DNA from 4 places in the Alteromonas infernus genome. Region 3 is predicted to be linked to each of the others. Evidence: predicted binding sites of a transcription regulator. Region 3 holds the regulator's gene; each other region holds the start of a gene.

Region 1 (3,558 bases), on a different contig from region 3:
TAACACCAAAAGGTGAGCTTGTGGCTGTTGACGCTTCGGTCTCTGGAAATCGTTTAAATATCGCTGTAACTGATAAAGGCCCAGGCGTACCTGAAGGCCTCAAACACAAAATATTTGAGCCATTTTTCACCACAAAAAACAACGGCACCGGCCTTGGTTTGGCGGTGGTTAAGTCGGTCGTCAATGCGCACAACGGTACCCTTAGTGTATTTAATACACCTGAAGGCGGCGCTTGCTTTAGCGTTTCTTTGCCATGCAAAGCGAGTACTCAATCATCACATACATTGACCCATGTTGCGTAAGCCATAGGAGAGGATCATGTCTAAAACTACTATCTTAATTGTTGAAGATGACGCGGGGTTGCGCGAAGCACTCTTAGACACGCTTTTACTCGGCAACTACAACGTGGTTGAAGCCGACTGTGCTGAACAAGCGCTAATGATGTTATCAATGCAAGCGATAGACTTGGTTGTTAGCGATATCCAAATGGGTGAAATGAGCGGCCTTACGCTTCTTAAGAGTATTAAAGCAAAATATCCGAATATGCCAGTATTGTTAATGACCGCTTACGCCACTATTAACGATGCGGTGCAGGCAATGCGCGACGGTGCGACTGATTATTTATCTAAGCCATTCGCACCAGAAGTGCTGCTAAACCTTGTAGGGCGCTACGCACCAGCACAAAAAATCGAATCTCGCACGCCAATCGTCGCAGATCCCTCTAGCTTGAAGCTGCTTGAACTCTCTCGAAAAGTCGCAAAGTCTGAAGCGACGGTAATGGTGATGGGGCCTAGCGGTTCAGGTAAAGAAGTGTTATCCCGCTATATTCACGACCAGTCACCGCGCAGCGATGCGCCTTTTGTGGCCATTAATTGTGCTGCCATTCCAGAAAATATGTTGGAGGCGACGCTATTTGGTTATGAAAAAGGGGCGTTTACCGGCGCTATTCAGGCTTGCCCGGGTAAGTTTGAACAAGCCCAAGACGGTACGCTTTTACTCGATGAAATTACCGAGATGGATCTGGCGTTACAGGCGAAACTACTTCGCGTACTGCAAGAGCGTGAGGTGGAAAGGCTTGGCGGTCGCAAAACGGTTAAGCTAAACGTGCGCGTTATCGCTACAAGCAATAGAGATTTGAAAAAAGCGGTAGAGGCAGGTGAGTTCAGAGAAGACTTATATTACCGCTTAAATGTGTTTCCAATTGAATGGCGACCCTTAAGTGAGCGCCCCGGCGATATTGTTCCTCTTGCTGAACACCTTGTGCAGCGCCACGCCAGTTCACAAGGGTTAGGTTCAATAAGGCTGAGTGCTGCTGCCCGTAACAAGTTGTCGCAGTACGGCTGGCCGGGTAATGTGCGCGAATTAGAAAACGTGGTACAACGCGCGCTTATCCTTTGTGAAAATAACGAAATAGACGCCAGTGATCTCATGATTGACGAAGATATCTCAGCGCCCGTTGAAGCTGTACAAGAGCAGGCTGACGAAAACAGACTAGGCTCAGAGCTGCGTTACCAAGAGCATCAAATTATTCTCGATACACTGGTGTCGTGCAACGGCAAGCGTAAAGATGTCGCTGAAAAGCTGGGTATTAGCCCTCGTACGTTGCGTTATAAACTTGCTCGAATGCGTGAAGACGGCATCGAAGTACCTGCATAACGTTAAATACTGTAACCCCTTGCTTCCCCTCAAACCTACCCGTCGCCTTTGCTACTAAAAAGGCGGCGGTTTTTTGTTGCTCCTATGTGGTACAACGTCATTAATTTGGCTGTACGCCAAAAATTATTGTTAAGCTTTTGAAATTAAATGGTTTTTAAAGTTGGCAAGCCCTTTGCTAAATCACTCTTATATATTCGCTATTCGCCGCCGCATTGCCGGTAAATGAAGAAACACTAGGAGTGGTTATGGACGTTAAAGCCAACAGTTTGTATCAAGAAATGCAAAATATGATCGGGCAAACTCGTCTTCAAGTTAATGAACCTCAACAGCAATCGCTTAATGAGATCAATACCTCTGCAAGTGACTTCTCGACCATGCTAAAAAATGCGGTTGATGGCGTGAATAATATGCAGCTAGAGTCAAAAGATGTGCAGCAACGTTTTGAGATGGGTGACCCTAGTCTAAGTTTGGCGCAGGTTATGTTAACTAAAGAAAAATCGGGCATTGCCTTTGAGGCAACTGTTCAGGTACGAAATAAAGTACTTGAAGCCTATAAAACAATAATGAACATGCCGGTGTAGGTGGAGTAGGTTATGGCTGAAGCAACAGGTACAAACCTAACGGTTCCTGACCAAAATCAAGCGGTGGACAACGAGCCAGAGAATAAATCTGGCTTTATGGACACCCTAGGCAGCGCTGACATGATGCGTCAAATGGCGCTCGTCGTCGTCCTCGTTATTTGTGTGGCTATCGCTATTTTTATTCTGATTTGGTCACAAGAGCCTGATTATCGTCCACTCGCGAAAATGGAAACTCAAGAGCTTATAGAGACGCTTGATTACATGGATGCGAATCAAATTGAATATAAGCTTGAAGGCAATACGGTTTATGTGAGAAGCGATGAGTTCCAAAATATTCGGTTAGGTATGACCCGTCAGGGATTAACCAATAGTTCTGATGCGGGCACAGACATTATCATGCAGGACATGGGCTTTGGGGTAAGCCAGCGGGTAGAGATGGAGCGCCTTAAACATGCCCGAGAGCAGCAAATCGCCGCGACAATTGAAGATATTGCCAGTATCCAAAAAGCGCGGGTATTACTCGCCATGCCCAAAGAAAACGTGTTTGCACGCAGAGAGAAAAAAGCGTCAGCCACTGTGGTGCTAACCGCAAAGCGTGGCGCAGTAATCGCCGGTGAAGAAGCTGATGCGGTTGTTGATATCGTGGCATCAGCGGTTCAAAACATGGAGCCGTCTAAGGTGACGGTGACCGACAGTAACGGCCGCTTGCTAAATTCCGGCTCACAAGACTCGATGAGCGCTCGTGCTAGAAAAGAATACGAAATTGAGCGCCAGCGCGAGCAAGAGTACTTAGAAAAAATTGATGCTATATTAATACCCGTACTGGGTATTGGGAACTACACGGCGCAAGCCGATGTTGCGATGGATTTCACTGCGATTGAACAAACCCAGCGTAGCTACAACCCAGACCTTCCGGCTGTTCGAAGCGAGATGATTGTAGAGGAAAACAGCGTAGGAGGCGGTGTTGGCGGTATTCCTGGCGCATTATCAAATCAACCTCCGCTGGATTCTAATATCCCAGAAAACGCCGTGGGCGGTAGTCAACAAACTATGCCTGGACGCACGGCAAAAGAGTCAACGCGCAACTACGAACTTGATACCACCATTAGCCATACTAAAAAGCAAACGGGCGTTATAAGAAGGCTTAGCGTCTCTGTAGCGGTTGACTATACTCAGGTAGCAGGCGAAGACGGGGCAATGACTCCTACACCGCGTAAACAAGAAGAAATCTTAAATATTCGAAGACTTCTACAAGGCGGTATTGGTTTTGACGTGACCCGAGGCGACTCGTTAGAAGTGGTAAGTGTACCCTTCACGCGAA
Region 2 (3,558 bases), on a different contig from region 3:
CGGTTACAAAGGTGCAGTTGATGCTAAGCCTAAAGCAAAACGCAATCAGGCCATGATGGCGCTAGGCAGAACCGCGCTATTGTCATTGTTTCAATGACCTAAATAATCTAAGGAGTACGTGAGATGACCGGAAAACCTACGTCGAAAAGTCGCAAGATGCTTGCTGGTATTGGTATAGCATTTAGTCTTGTAATAGTAGGTTGCTCATCGACGCCAGTCGCTGCGCCTACCCCTTATAAATCGGCAAACACAAAAGCCGGTTATGGATACTCTAGTGAGAAACTTTCGGGCAGCGAATACAAAGTTCTCTTTAAGGCCACAGACAAAACTCCTGCAGATAAAGTTCAGCAATACGCCCTCCATCGCGCTGCACAAATTGCGCAAAAGCAGGGGTACAGCTATTTATCTATAGTAAAAACTAACGTAGATAAAAAGCCTGTATTGGCACGAGAAATTGTGGCTAATAATGAAAAGCCGGCAACATTTCAAATTGATAGACAATGCACCATGTCCGGATGTGAAGAAGTGGCACAGCCGATGTCCGTGCCTAATTCCAGTGACGTGGTAAAAACACAGATCAACGATATTTATTTTACCATCGTCGTTAAAATGGCAAATGATATGGCAAGCTTAGGTAAAAACGCCTTCACTGTAGAAGAAGTGCTTGCTGAGCCGCTTGAGACTAAAGGCAGTAATTAAACCGGTAAATACTCGGACCTTTCCATTTTAGGCATCTAAGCGTCATCTGAGGTGAGGTGAAGCGTATTAGCGCGCTCTATCCACTCTAGGCTCTTGGTTTGCTCGTCTAACGTACCCTTTGCATCTTCTAAGAAGACCTGACAGAAATAGTCTACCGCGGGCAGCTTTTCGCGGTAGCGCTTTAGCTGAACTTCCATTTCTCTCATCGCGTTAGAAAACTCAGAATTTGATTTTGACAGTTCATAATCGCACTTTAAATATGCGCATAAGACATCGGCAGCTTTTGCTAGCGTTACGTGATCGTCATCTTTATTTTGCTCAATTAGCGGAATATATCTAGCCTGTAATTCCTCGGGCAAAGTCTTAATGAGCATTAGCTCAAAGCGACGCTCTAGCTTTTTTATTGCAGCCGTGGTTTCCGGGTCGTGGTATTTAACCGGGCTAGGTATATCACTCATCCCTGCAATTTCACTTCCCTCGTGAAAGATAGCCATTGCCGCAACCCTATCAGGGTTGATGTCTTCGTTAAATACATCGCACGCTATCGCACCAAGCATGTGGGCCACAAAGGAGGCTTCGTATATGTGGGTTGATAACATCTCTTCCTGGAATTGTGCCATAAGCGGCCACCGTTTCACATTGCGAGCGCGCTGCATAAGACCGATAAACGCAGAATGTGTTTCTGCCATAAACTTTTTTCCTTCACTTTCATCTTAGACGTTTCTAACCTATCACCTTAGCAAACACACTGCTAATACCATAGGTGATCACGAGCCTGTAAAAAATGCATTTTTTCGTGTAATCGTGACTTCCATAATTGGAAATAAACTAAACCAAATATTGGTCAAATTAAAATTTAGTCATATATATCATAAACATACAAACTCGGCACGAAGCTAGCATTATTCATAGTGAAAGTAACGGAAGCAATACGAGGATTTAGTTATGTTAGGTTGGGCAATCACATTTTTTATCATCGCCATTATTGCAGCAGTTTTTGGTTTTGGAGGCATCGCTGGTGCAGCAACAGGTATAGCACAGTTTTTATTCTTTGTGTTTATCGCGCTGCTAGTAATCTCACTTATCGCTAACGCGCTTCGTGGCAGAGCACCAAAAGCCTAAAAGTAATAATTATTTTAGTAGGAAAAAGGAGTAAGGAGTAAGGATATGTTTTCATTTAAAAATCTATCAAAAGTACTAGTAGCATCAGCATTTGCTTTATCACTAGCCGCATGTGGCGATGGTGAAGCAGAAGACGCAGGCGAAGAGCTAGACGAGATGGTTACCGACGCAGGTAACGCCGTTGAAGACGCGTGTGAAGATGTGAAAGAAGGCGTAGAAGCTGAAGATAAAGACTGTTAATCAGCACTTTATCGCCAAAGGGCCAGACATATGTCTGGCCCTTTTAGTTTGTGTTAAGGCTAACGGTTACGCCACCTCTTCACCGCCTAACTCCCTGGCTAAATCATCAAGAGTGGACAGTGTGGAATCGAACACGCCTACCACGTAGCGATATTTAACGCTTACGTGATGATCTGACCGCCCAAATTTCACTTTTAGCCCTTCAGCATCAATATGTTTAACCGTGTTTAAAAATCGATAAGCGGACATTTCTGTCTCGAAATGATATTCAACCGCGTTTTCCATTTAAGCCACCACCTCTGGGTACGCATCAATAACCGCAACAACCCGTTGCGCCAAGTGTTTGTCCTTTTCACACAGCACATCAAAGGATAGCCAATCGGCCAAAATATCGGGCGCTGTAGCGGCTTGCCCTTGTTCTAATTTCGCCGTCATCATTTGTAACTGTACGCTGGAACGTATTGATGCATCAGCGGCCGGACTTGGCATATCTGTAGCAACTTCTAACGCCACCGTTAGCCACTGCCTATCGTGCTGACAGCTGGCATGACCATCAGATTGCCTAAGAAGGCTTGACCACCGTCTGCCCACTGTTTCAAGTAAGGTCTCTTCATCGCCTTCCCGAACGGTGCCGCCCTCCCCTACGTTAAGAAGAAGTAATGAACTAAGCGCTTGTGCTTTTTGTACCCGAGCTTGAGATTGAGCGCTTTTCGCGAGCGAAACACGTTTTGCCTCTAAGGCTTCTAACTTTCTTTCCACTTTACTGCGTTGTGGTTTAGGTAAATCACGAAGTTGTTCGTTGATTTCGCTTACTATCTCATCGAAAGCCGCGCTGTCACTCTTAATATCGATATTATCGACTTTACTAAGCAGCTCATCGACTTGCGCATTAAACGCGTTACTTTGTACTTTTCTCTCAGCCTTAAGTCGCTCGAAAACCGCGTCATTTGCCGCTTTAAACTCTGCCCAAAGCTTACTTTCTTCTCGCCTGCCTGCATGCCCGATTTGCTTCCACTGAGCCTGTAAACCCTGTGATTTGTCGGCAGCGCTATGCACATCATCTTCCGTAGCAAGTTGCTGAGCCTGTGCAACCAAGGCGCGCTTTTGCGCTTGATTGCCACTTTGCCACTGCTGTATTTTGCTTTGAATTGGCGACGATACCGCTTTCCACTCTTGTTTAAGTGGTTCGTATATTTCGCGCTCAACTTGACCGGCGCTATGCCATTGTTTCGCAGCTTTATCGAACACTTTTACCAACTCTGATTCAGGCGTATTGATGTCTATCGCCTTAACAGTTGCAATGATCGACATACGCTTTTCACAAGCCTGAGCGCGTTGCTCATCAAGCTTGGCATAATGTTCTCGGCAAGGCTCAAACGCTTTTTCAAGGGCTTCGTCAAACTGCTGCTGTAATGCAGCGTCTTCACCATCGTCACTTCCATTACTGGTAGATGAGGGGGTTAACGACAGCCACTGCTTGCGCAAGTATTTAATTGC
Region 3 (3,558 bases):
TGACAACATTACTTTCGACATGATTACTGAGCAGTTACTTGCTACTGGTGGTGCGGGCGAAAATGGAGAAGGTCGAGTGACTACGGTATTTACTCCTGAATCCATTCGCAAGGCATCATCGAAGAAAGAAGATAAAGACAGTGGGGACAATCAATAGCAATGGCAACTTTGAGCGCAACCAACCTTGCTAAGGCATATAAATCGCGTCAGGTAGTACGCGACGTCAGCCTTTCTGTCTCGACGGGTCAAATTGTTGGCTTACTTGGGCCTAACGGCGCTGGTAAGACCACTACATTTTATATGATTGTGGGGTTGGTTAACCTGGATAAAGGCAAGATTGAAATTGATGATAATGAGCTTACTCATCAGCCCATGCACGAGCGTGCACGCCGCGGAATTGGCTACCTTCCGCAAGAGGCATCAATTTTCAGAAAGCTTACGGTACATGAAAATATCATGGCCATTTTGCAAACCCGTAAAGATTTAAATTCACAGCAGCAGGAAGAAGAAGCTGACGCGCTACTTGATGAATTTAATATTAACCATATACGTAATAGTACAGGGATGAGTTTGTCCGGTGGTGAACGACGGCGTGTTGAAATAGCACGCGCACTAGCAGCTAATCCGCAATTTATTTTATTAGACGAACCGTTTGCTGGTGTTGATCCAATATCAGTTAATGATATAAAGAAGATAATACAGCATCTTCGAGATAGGGGTATTGGAATCCTTATCACCGACCATAACGTGCGAGAAACATTGGATGTTTGTGAGAAAGCGTACATTGTGAGTCATGGCGAGCTTATCGCGCAAGGAACAGCGGAACAGGTTTTAAGTAATCAAAAAGTAAGGGATGTATACCTAGGCGAACAATTCAGGCTATAGTTAGTGTAACTGAATTGTCATTTTTCAATTTCGCTCTGGTGTATTCAATTTAGAGCATTTAAATAAGACGTAGATGAAACCATCTTTACAGCTAAAATTTAGCCAACAACTTACCATGACACCCCAGCTTCAGCAGGCGATAAAACTGCTGCAGCTATCTACGCTTGATCTTCAGCAGGAGATTCAAGAAGCCCTCGATTCAAACCCTTTATTGGAAGTTGAAGAAGGTAACGACGAGCCGCAAGTAGAAAAAAATAATATCGATAGCGACGATAGCGTGACAGAAGCGTCTGCGACAGCGTCTAGCGATACATTGGAAGCGGGTGACGCGTTAGAAAAAAACGACCTTCCCGATGAATTGCCTATCGACAGCACATGGGATGAATACTATTCAGCGTCATCGGCCCCAGCGCCAGGTCCTTCAAATGACGATGAACAAATATTTCAAGGCGAAACCACCGAGGATATTCAGGAACATTTGTCGTGGCAGATGCGATTGACCCATTTCTCAGATACTGACCGCGCCATTGCTACGGCAATTATCGACTCTATTGACGAGTCTGGCTATTTAACCGTGACCCTTGAAGACATTCTTGACGCGGTAAACTCTGAGGATATGGAAGAGCCTATAGAAATGGACGAAATAGAATGCGTACTTAAGCGTATTCAGATGTTCGACCCCATTGGTTCGGGCTCCCGCTCGCCGCAGGAATGTCTAATGGTGCAACTGCGCCAGTTCTCAGAAGACACACCATGGCTTAACGAAGCCAAACAGCTTATAGAAGAATATTCAGACCTATTAAGCAGTAAAGATTATCGCACGTTAATGCGTAAGAGCCGCTTGAAGGAAGATCAGCTGCGCGAGGCAATGCGTTTATTACAAACCTTGAATCCTCGCCCAGGTAGTGCTTTAGTTACTAAAGAGCCTGAGTACGTTATTCCTGATGTCTCGGTCGCCAAAAAGAATGGCCGTTGGGTGGTTGAGCTTAACCCCGACAGCCTGCCTAAGTTGAGCGTAAATCAACAATACGCTGCAATGAGTCGTCGTGCCAAAAATAGTAGCGACTCACAATTCATCCGCTCACACATGCAAGAGGCTAAGTGGTTCATTAAGAGCCTTGAATCTCGCAACGAAACCTTAATGAAGGTGGCAAACTGTATTGTGCAACAGCAAATGGGCTTTTTTGAACATGGCCCGGAAATGATGAAACCTATGGTGCTTAACGATGTAGCAGAAATGGTAGATATGCACGAATCAACGATTTCACGCGTCACAACGCAAAAGTATATGCATACACCACGTGGTATATTTGAATTGAAATACTTCTTCTCTAGCCACGTAGCAACAGAGTCTGGTGGTGAGTGTTCATCTACCGCGATTCGTGCATTGATCAAGAAATTAGTGGCAGCTGAGAAGCCTAGCAAGCCGCTAAGTGATAGCAAGATTGCTTCATTGTTGGCCGAACAAGGCATTAAAGTTGCCCGGCGAACAATAGCAAAGTACCGGGAATCGTTGTCGATCCCGCCGTCGAACCAACGCAAAAGCCTCATTTAAACGGGCTTAATAATATAAGGAAGACGAAATATGCAAATCAACCTTACTGGTCATCATGTCGAAATCACCGACTCTTTGCGTAATTATGTCGATACGAAGTTCAGCAAACTTGAACGTCACTTTGATCACATTTCTAATGTGCATGTCATCCTGAACGTTGAAAAATTAAATCAAAAAGCCGAAGCGACCGTTCATTTAAGTGGCGCTGAAGTATTCGCATCCTCAGAAAATACCGACATGTATGCGGCGATTGACAGCATGGTTGATAAACTCGACCGGCAGGTAATCAAGCATAAGGAAAAACTGAAAAAACATTAGTAGTTAATTAAGCATGGATATACAAGCCATCGTAAGTCTGGACCGCACCGAGTGTGCGGTTCAGTGTAATAGTAAAAAGCGAATTCTTGAGATCATCGCAGATATCGCTGCCAAAAATAACGAGAGCATCGATCAGGCAACGGTACTTAATAGTTTGATGTCTCGAGAGCGTATGGGTAGTACAGGAATCGGCAATGGCATTGCGTTACCACATGGGCGCTTGCCAGGTTTAGAAAAGGTGATAGCTATTGTTGTCACCAGTACGCCAGCCATTAATTTTGACGCGCTCGATGAAAAGCCGGTAGATATATTTTTCGCGTTACTTGTTCCTGAAGAGCAAACCGAAGGCCATCTACAAACATTGGCCACGGTAGCCGGTAAACTAAGCGATAAAGAAACGATTAAAGCGATACGTCGTGCCAGTACAAGCGATGATATTCTTTCTGCACTAAGTTAAAGATTTAAGCGCCTTAGCGAGGTCGTGACCAAGGCGCTTAAGACAATAAAGCGTATGCGATAAAACCAGAAGATTTGGGAGAAGTTAGGTGAAGCTGATTATAATCAGTGGTCGTTCGGGGTCTGGTAAGTCTGTCGCACTTCGCGCATTGGAAGATTTAGGGTACTACTGCGTTGACAACATTCCTGTAAACCTACTTCCTACCCTAACCCACACTGTTGTTGATGAATACGACCAAGTGGCGGTGAGCATTGATGTGCGTAACTTGCCGAAAAACCCTGATGATCTGGTAGAAATTTTAGATTATCTTCCGTCATCGTGGTCAATGACCATTGTCTATATC
Region 4 (3,558 bases), on a different contig from region 3:
CGAAGTGATCAAAACTATCGATGCAGGCACACAAAGTGCTGGCAACATTGAGTTTGAATGGGACGGCAAAGACCAGCACGGCAATCAAATGGCGCCAGGTGAATATGTTATCAGCGCTACGGGCGAGCTAAATGGTGAAGGTGTTCAATTAAACACAGCCGTTAATCGTCATGTTGGAAGTGTAAGCTTGGCAGGTAGTGGCCAAGGCGTAATTTTGAATTTGGATGGTGATGTCAGTATCAATCTTGATGACGTCATTCAAATCGGCAGTTAGCAGGAGAATCAATAATGTCTTTTAATATTGCACTGAGTGGCGTTTCAGCCGCACAAAAAGATTTGGATGTGACCGCCAACAACATCGCAAACGTAAATACAGTTGGCTTTAAAGAATCACGTGCTGAATTCGGTGACGTGTATGCCGCATCGCTTCTCTCAGGTGGTAAAACGAAAGTAGGTGACGGTGTACTAACCCAAGAAGTTGCACAGCAATTCTCACAAGGTAGCCTTCAGTTTACCAACACGTCACTCGACTTGGCGATTACGGGTAACGGTTTCTTTGCGACAGTACCAGAAATTACGTCGCGTGACTTTTCATTCACTCGTGCTGGTCAGTTTAAGCTAGATAGCGACAATTTCGTTGTAAACAGCAACGGCGACAATCTATTAGGCTTCCCCGTAAACTCTGATGGCACCAGTGCATCCGTTGCACTAAGTACAACGGAACCAGTACGTATACCAGACTCGTCAGGCTCACCTGCTCAAACTACAGAAGTTGATATTCGTATGAACTTACCTGCTGGTGATGCGGCGCTAGACCCCCAGGATTTCGATCCAGAAGATCCGCTAACCTACAATGCAGCAACCTCGGTTACGGTTTACGACTCATTGGGTGATAGCCATGTAATGACGTATTACTTCATAAAAGATGCCACCCCTGGTGTGGACAATGAGTGGTACGTCGCTACTGCCGTGGACGATACGCTTGTGGACATGACCGACTCAGCTGGCAATGATACAGACCCAACTACCGCAGTTAACAGTGTTGGTGGCAACACTGGTAATGCAGTAACCGCATCTAAGCTGATTTTCTCCCAAGGTGGTGACTTTGCTGGCATGGAAACACCTGATGGGCTTGCTACGCTAGACTTCAAAATGCAAACTGAAGCGCTAGGCGCAGGTATTCTTGCAAATGGCTCAGATCCTACGCAGCAAATCAGTATTGATTTTAATCTAGACGTTAATAATGCAACGCCGAACGAGCCAACGCAGTTCGCATCAGCGTTCGAAGTGACATCACTTGAACAAGACGGCTTGCCGGTAGGCCGACTTACCGGTATTGATATTGGCCCTGACGGACTAGTACGAGCCACGTTCTCTAACGGTACTTCTGAACCCATTGTTCGCGTTGCACTTGTTCGTTTTTCAAATGAGCAAGGCTTAACTCAAGAAAGCAGCACGCAATGGAAAGAAAGTATTCTTTCTGGTGAAGCACTAGCGGGCGAAGCAACAACCGGTACCTTCGGTGAGATTAACTCTTCGGCCCTTGAACAAGCCAACGTTAACCTGACCACTGAGCTAATCGACATGATCATCGCTCAGCGTAACTTCCAGGCAAACTCTCGAGCGCTCGAGGTTAACAACTCACTGAACCAGACTATCCTTAATATTCGATAATTAAGGTCAAGGCTTCGGCGTTGAGGCAATAAAGCGGCAATTTTCAGGCGTTTAAATTCGCCTGAGAAGCCCACAAAATGTAAAGGTCGCACAAATGCGGCCTTTTTATTTTTCTATATATTTCAATCTAATACCTTTCGTAAATTTCAATTGTGTTAAATATCCACAGATTGGCACTGCCTTTGCAAAATCTTGTTTAAGGTTTAATCAGAGTCAAAAGTTAGTCATGGATAAACTTCTCTACATTGCAGCAAGTGGCGCATCCCAAGACCTATTGGGAACGGGCATTCGCGCTAATAACCTAGCTAATGCACAAACCACGGGTTTTAGAGCTCAGTTAGAGCAGGCAAGGTCAATGCCGGCGTACGGCGAAGGCTTGCCGACCCGCGTCTTTTCTATGACTGAGAGCCCTTCGAATAATTATGAATCGGGCCCAATGATAAAAACTGACCGAGATTTAGACGTGGCGATTCAAGGCGATGGCTGGTTTGCTGTACAGGATGAAAACGGTCAGGAAGCGTATTCTAGAGACGGCAACTTTAAGCTAGGCGATGACGGAATTTTGACAGACATTCACGATCGTGTGGTGCTAGGTGACAACGGGCCGATTTTTCTGCCGGTACCTTTAGATAACCTTAACATTGCCGCCGACGGCACCTTGTCCATGAGACAGTTAGGCGCCCCCGCAAATGTCATCGAGGAGGTAGGGCGTCTTAAGTTAGTTTCTCCAAACTACGCCGACATGGAACGCGGCAATGACGGCTTGTTTAGAATGGAAGATGGCTCAATAGCGCAAGCCAATGCCAACGTAAAAGTAATGTCTGGCATGCTTGAAGGCTCTAACGTTAATGCAGTGGAAGAGATGGTAGATATGATAAGCCTTCAGCGTCATTACGAGCTTCAAGTGAAAGTGATGAAACAAGCTGAAGAGCTTGATACACGTGGCAACATGTTGCTACGCATCCTGTAAACGAATTTTAAATATCGTTGCTTTATGAGCAACGTCGGAGGTCAACATGCATCCAGCATTGTGGATAAGTAAAACCGGGCTAGACGCCGCACAGACCGATGTGGCAGTGGTGTCTAACAACCTAGCAAATGCGTCAACCGTAGGCTTTAAAAAAGACCGCGCGGTGTTTGAAGATTTGCTTTATCAGAATATCAATCAGCCAGGCGGCCGCTCTTCAGCTGATACCGAACTTCCTTCTGGGCTTATGCTTGGTTCAGGTTCAAAAGTGGTGGCTACTCAAAAAGCCCACACGCAAGGTAACTTACTAACCACTGAAAACGCGTTGGATATGTCAATTCAAGGCCGTGGTTATTTTGAAATACTGCAGCCTGACGGCACTATCGCTTATTCACGTAATGGTCAGTTTTCACTTAACGACCAAGGGCAAATTGTTACCTCAGGAGCTGGCTTTTTACTACAGCCTGAAGTGGCCGTGCCTGAAGATGCGCAGCAAATCACTATCTCTCAAGATGGTGAAATTAGCGTAAGTATTCGAGGACAAGCAGAGCCTCAGGTGTTAGGGCAATTAAATATTTCTGATTTTGTGAACCCGACGGGTCTTCAGCCTACGGGACAGAACCTTTTCGTAGAGACAGCGTCAAGCGGTGCGCCTATTCAGGGTATACCTGGACTTCAAGGGTTAGGTTATATCTCTCAAGGTACGCTAGAAACATCGAACGTAAACGTAACTGAAGAATTGGTTAATCTTATTGAAAGCCAACGCTTGTATGAGATGAACTCAAAAGTTATCTCATCGGTTGACCAAATGCTTGGTCAGGTTATTCAGCAACTTTAATGGGTAGCATCATGCGTATTCTAGGTTTATCTGCTGCACTACTTATACTTGGCGGCTGCGCCAGTACCAGCGAACCACC

Evidence for each region. The regulator sigma-54, encoded in region 3, starts transcription at its own class of promoters, with help from an activator protein. The targets are predictions, from matches to a motif close to GTTGGCACGNNNNTNGNNT.
Region 1: fliE (flagellar hook-basal body complex protein FliE) is a predicted target of sigma-54. The motif match lies at 1,816-1,834, and genes of this name have one in related genera.
Region 2: ACX5J7_RS15460 (DUF1328 domain-containing protein) is a predicted target of sigma-54. The motif match lies at 1,584-1,602, and genes of this name have one in related genera.
Region 4: ACX5J7_RS08010 (flagellar basal body rod protein FlgF) is a predicted target of sigma-54. The motif match lies at 1,844-1,862, and genes of this name have one in related genera.

Annotation. Positions count from the first base shown of each region.
Region 1 covers NZ_CACSIG010000031.1:158,401-161,958, forward strand. Annotated here, with positions in the region: gene ACX5J7_RS08140 (sensor histidine kinase) at 1-302, shown strand, start outside; gene ACX5J7_RS08145 (sigma-54-dependent transcriptional regulator) at 319-1,656, shown strand; gene fliE (flagellar hook-basal body complex protein FliE) at 1,902-2,237, shown strand; gene fliF (flagellar basal-body MS-ring/collar protein FliF) at 2,250-3,558, shown strand, end outside.
Region 2 covers NZ_CACSIG010000063.1:43,885-47,442, reverse strand. Annotated here, with positions in the region: gene ACX5J7_RS15475 (hypothetical protein) at 1-97, shown strand, start outside; gene ACX5J7_RS15470 (CC0125/CC1285 family lipoprotein) at 124-699, shown strand; gene yfbR (5'-deoxynucleotidase) at 735-1,388, opposite strand; gene ACX5J7_RS15460 (DUF1328 domain-containing protein) at 1,645-1,821, shown strand; gene ACX5J7_RS15455 (hypothetical protein) at 1,867-2,061, shown strand; gene ACX5J7_RS15450 (hypothetical protein) at 2,128-2,346, opposite strand; gene ACX5J7_RS15445 (DUF349 domain-containing protein) at 2,347-3,558, opposite strand, start outside.
Region 3 covers NZ_CACSIG010000017.1:227,999-231,556, reverse strand. Annotated here, with positions in the region: gene lptA (lipopolysaccharide transport periplasmic protein LptA) at 1-157, shown strand, start outside; gene lptB (LPS export ABC transporter ATP-binding protein) at 160-885, shown strand; gene ACX5J7_RS04830 (RNA polymerase factor sigma-54) at 959-2,440, shown strand; gene hpf (ribosome hibernation promoting factor) at 2,471-2,758, shown strand; gene ptsN (PTS IIA-like nitrogen regulatory protein PtsN) at 2,772-3,215, shown strand; gene rapZ (RNase adapter RapZ) at 3,304-3,558, shown strand, end outside.
Region 4 covers NZ_CACSIG010000031.1:127,671-131,228, forward strand. Annotated here, with positions in the region: gene ACX5J7_RS08000 (flagellar hook assembly protein FlgD) at 1-274, shown strand, start outside; gene flgE (flagellar hook protein FlgE) at 289-1,674, shown strand; gene ACX5J7_RS08010 (flagellar basal body rod protein FlgF) at 1,901-2,644, shown strand; gene flgG (flagellar basal-body rod protein FlgG) at 2,691-3,479, shown strand; gene flgH (flagellar basal body L-ring protein FlgH) at 3,491-3,558, shown strand, end outside.